Regions from separate parts of the Bacillus sp. AL-1R genome, predicted to be linked through region 2. Evidence: predicted binding sites of a transcription regulator. Region 2 holds the regulator's gene; the other holds the start of a gene.
The links. Region 2 encodes LexA, which represses DNA repair genes until DNA is damaged. Its sites were predicted from a motif close to CGAACATATGTTCG; they were not measured.
Positions count from the first base shown of each region.

Region 1: the regulator LexA is predicted to act here: its motif matches at 1,082-1,095, upstream of ACSBO6_RS13215 (Y-family DNA polymerase).

Region 1 is NZ_CP197469.1:2,782,908-2,785,327, reverse strand. Features, by position in the region: gene ACSBO6_RS13230 (hypothetical protein) at 7-435, shown strand; gene ACSBO6_RS13225 (DUF2653 family protein) at 459-758, shown strand; gene ACSBO6_RS13220 (YqzH family protein) at 806-1,000, opposite strand; gene ACSBO6_RS13215 (Y-family DNA polymerase) at 1,166-2,420, shown strand, end outside.
Region 2 is NZ_CP197469.1:1,855,944-1,858,363, reverse strand. Features, by position in the region: gene ACSBO6_RS08760 (YneB family resolvase-like protein) at 1-188, opposite strand, end outside; gene lexA (transcriptional repressor LexA) at 592-1,239, shown strand; gene ACSBO6_RS08750 (hypothetical protein) at 1,580-2,020, opposite strand; gene ACSBO6_RS08745 (GNAT family N-acetyltransferase) at 2,316-2,420, opposite strand, start outside.

The DNA.
Region 1 (2,420 bases), 930 kb from region 2:
TCAATATTGAAAAAAATAAATTCTCTACTATCCATGTCGATTTTGTTTTTTATGCTTGTTTTGTCAATCCCGGTTGATGCAAGTAGTCATACGTATAACAATCAACGTATTAAGGTGAATACGAATTCGTTTGCTTCTAGCAAACAACCATCAACGCATCTTGCAATTAGGAGATCGTATCGTTCTAATAGAAGTTATCGACCAACAGCACCTAGGTCGAGTTATCGATCTTATAGAAGTCCTGGAAGGAATTTTTTAGGGTATGCAGGTGCATTTGGGTTAGGCTCTCTTTTTGGTTCGATGCTAAACCCCTTTGGTGGCTACTATGGTGGTCAGCAGTTTGGCTTTTCATTTTTCGGATTACTATTAGACATTTTAGTCATCATAGTGATTATTTGGTTTATTAAGAAAATTTTTCGTAGAAACCGCTATTAACTTTCCACTTTTTGAGGTGAATTGTGAAAATCTATTTTGATGAACAAGATGTTGCCAATGCAATTTGTGTATATGTGGCTGATTTAGAAAGAATTCGCCCAGAAAGTGTGCAAATTGAGTTTCAATTTGATGAGAATGACGAGGTAAGCTGTCAAGTTTCGGCAAATCATCGGAACGTATTGTATGATGAGCAACAAATATCTGACGCAATTGGTTTTTACTTGGAAGAGATTCATCGTTTTTCATCCTATGCAATGGAAATCATTATTGGGTTTGATGAAGAAGATGGCATTACGAGTGAAATATCATTTATCAATTCATAAAACCCGAGAGAGAACTGGCCGTTCTTTCTCGGGTTTATTCGGGTTGCTTAAGCATAATTTGTTATGTATTCGTAAACAATATCTTGTACTAATTCATGTAATTCATATTCACCATTTAATTGTTTAGTAACGATTTGATCGTATAGTTCATCTAGTAGATTTGCTGTAATCCACTGTTCGTGCTCTCCTCTATATTGCATTAACGCTCGTTTAATCATTTGCTTTACAAACTGTCCATCCACTTTTAGTCTTTCCTTTCTTAAGTTAATTTTTAGTATAGCTAAAATTTTGTATTGTTCCAAGTGTAAAAAATTTATTGAAATCGAACGTATATTCGTTTAATATATGTTTATAATAAAAATAAGAACATTAGTTCTGCTATTTTTTGGAAAATCGGAGTGATATGTATGAGCATTTGTTATGAAGAGTTGCCACATCATCGGATATTATGCATCGATATGAAGAGCTTTTATGCAAGTTGTTCTGCCGTCATGCTCGAATTAGATCCATTAGAATGTTATTTAGCAGTTGTAGGAGATGTGGAGAGAGAAGGAAGTATTGTACTTGCAGCTTCCCCACGGTTAAAAAAGGAATTTGGGATTAAAACAGGATCAAGGGTTTTTGAAATACCAAAAGATCCGCGAATCAAAGTTGTCAATCCTTCAATGTCAAAATATCTAGAAATCTCAACGAACATAGTAAAGTTATTAAATGAATTTGTACCCTTAGAGGACTTACATGTATACAGTGTTGATGAATGTTTTTTAAAGGTGGATGGAGTGAAGAGATTATGGGGGGATGCATGGGAGATTGCCGAAAAAATTCGTACAGAGATTATGGCACGATTTCAATTACCTTGTTCGATTGGGATTGGACCGAACATGCTTTTGTCGAAGCTCTGCTTAGATTTAGAAGGAAAAAAAGATGGGATAGCAGAGTGGACTTATGAAGACGTAGAAAAAAAACTATGGCAAGTGAGTCCTCTTAGTGAAATGTGGGGAATCGGTAAAAGAACTGAACGAACTTTAAATACAATGGGTATTTTTACCGTAGGACAGTTAGCGAAATATCCTCTTCATTTGCTGGAGAAGAAATTCGGAGTGATGGGAAATCAACTATATCATCATGCGTGGGGAGTAGATCTGTCTGAGCTAGGTGCGCCTATAATGAACGGACAAATTAGTTTTGGTAAAAGCCAAATATTAATGAGAGATTATACGAAAGTCGAAGAAATTAAATTTGTTATTCGTGAAATGTGTGAAGAAGTTGCACGCCGAACTCGTAATGCTAAGAAGGCTGGACGTACAATTACATTAGGAATTGGATATAGTCGTGAGGAATTCGGTGGAGGATTTTCCCATGCGTATACAATGGATGAACCTACAAATATTACGTCAGATTTATATGAAATCTGTACAAAATTATTTGATCGATATTATGAAGGGAAGACAGTTCGGCAAATTCTCATTTCTCTTTCAAATATTGTAAGTGATGAAATCATGCAGTTAAATTTGTTTGATCAGAAAAAACCTCAAAAGCGCAATTTAGGATATGTGATGGACGCAGTCCGAAAAAAATACGGATCATCTTCCTTGCTCTGGGCTGTTTCTTATGCAGAAGGAGGAACAGCCCTTGCCCGAAGCAAGCTAGTAGGTGGACATA
Region 2 (2,420 bases):
AATAATGCTAAAGCCTCAATTATCCCTTCCCGTTCTATATCAAATCCACTATGTCTCTCTTCTATGATTTTTATCACATCGAAATTTTGAATCTCTGCTAATTTTTCTAGCTCTTCTCTTTGTCTTTTTAAAGAGGTATCTTGAGTATTTTTTTCTGTACTAACCCGACAATAAATAATCGCTTTCAATTTTTCTCCTCCTAATCTACGAATCAGACTTAAGCAATTTGACCGTAAATAAGAAATTAACAAAGCATTAATCTTGTTCTTTTTTGAATAGCTTGAATAGACCTTCTTTTTCTACTTCAAAACCACTAGCCTGTTCGCCTATTGTTTCTAGAATACACATTCCCATCCGCTAACCTAATTTGGTTCATTAATTTGTTTATGTAATGAAGTTTCTTGTGAATCCTATGCTGTCATTACCCCTTTAAGTATATTAGTGCATTCATAAACTGTTCCCTCCATACGAACACGAAAACTACTTTAAGAAAAAATAGAACTAACGTTTGTATATCATATCCTATCATGATATAATGAAAAAAATAAAGAGGAACGTATTATCTACTTTATAGGTAAGGGGGAAATTCGAATGAACAAACTATCGAAAAGGCAAGCAGAAATTTTAGCTTATATTAAAGACGAAGTAAAAATTAAAGGTTATCCACCTTCAGTTCGAGAGATTGCTGAGGCTGTTGGTTTAGCTTCAAGTTCTACAGTACATGGTCATTTAGAGAGACTAGAACAAAAAGGCTATATTCGAAGAGATCCTACGAAACCGCGTGCAATCGAGATTCTTGGCGATACAGCTCCGGTTGTGAATGAAGTACAAGCATCATATAGTGAAGTCTATAACGATATTATTAACATTCCTGTAATCGGTAAAGTAACTGCAGGTATTCCAATTACTGCAGTCGAAAATGTAGAAGAATATTTCCCTTTACCGACATCTGTCGCTCCATCTAATGAACAAGTTTTTATGCTTCGAGTAGAAGGAGATAGCATGATCAATGCTGGAATTTTAAATGGCGATCTTGTAATCGTTAAAAAACAATTCACTGCGGAAAATGGAGAAATTGTTGTTGCCATGACTGAAGATAGTGAAGCTACTGTAAAGCGTTTTTATAAAGAAAGCGACCATTTTAGACTTCAACCTGAAAATGATGCCCTGTTTCCAATTTTATTAAAACAAGTATCAATTTTAGGAAAAGTAATTGGAGTTTATCGTACATATCATTAAACTTTTTAAGAGCAATTACATGATTATGTGATTGCTTTTTGTTTTTAGCATGCAAAGACATACCCTAATCAAACCGAAACTGACTTAAAATTAAGGGAGTTTCTTGTGAGTTGAAAAAACACATAAAGAAATCTATATTTCTGATGCAAGAAAAACTCAACCCGATAAATTGAAAACTGTATTAAGATTTCAAGTCAAAGAACGATAAATAAATTAAAAGAGCTTGGAATATCCAAGCTCTTTTAGTGTCGTTGAAATATAAATCCTACATAAACGAGCATCCTTTAGTGAAAATCAGCCTTTAAAAAATCTCTTTACGAATCTATAAACATAAATTTTTTCATTCACTATAACTCTCAAAAGTCTTCTCTAAATCATCTCTAAACGCAATTGCTAAATAATTATCGATTATATTTCTAGTAATAGGCGATTGAAATACTTGACTTTTATATGCCCCACCATCATATTCAATTATATCAATCTTATTTTCAACTTGTTCATTTTGCACTTCATCAAAATATTTAATACTTACTACTACCCCAGCGTCATCAATCGTAATTAATAACTCTCTTTGATTTAATAAGACCTCAATAACATTCTCTTTATCAATCATAATATCAAATTCACCATTCGAAACTTCTATTTCCTTTTTTAAAGACTCCCTTAAATCAACAAAATAAGATTCGAATTTCTCACACATCTTACTGTACGCCATATTTTCTGTAACAGTTTCTTTATATATAGCTTTTGTTTTTAAAATGAATTCCCTTTTAAAATCCATATTTCCACTCCTTGTAATGATATAATTGGAGCATTTATATATTATTACTATTCCTCATGCATAGAAAAATAGAATAACAGGAAGAATGTATTTAAAAAATTTTTTAACTAACTCTCCTAAAGTAATAAATTAATGATTACATCAGGACTTTTTACATACTTTTTATAAATAAACTATGAAAAAAACGAGAAACGTATGAAAGTATTTTAGATGGGATTTAGTAGTGGCTTACGATCATTGGGGTAATAAAAAATTTTTTTATCCTTCATTAAAAAAATAATTGCCGAAAAATCGTTTAATCTAATAATTTAACATAAATAATTTCTGGGTCGCCTTCATCTAAATGATCAATGAATCCACTTTTAATATATCCTAGAGATTGAAATACTTTTTGCATTTT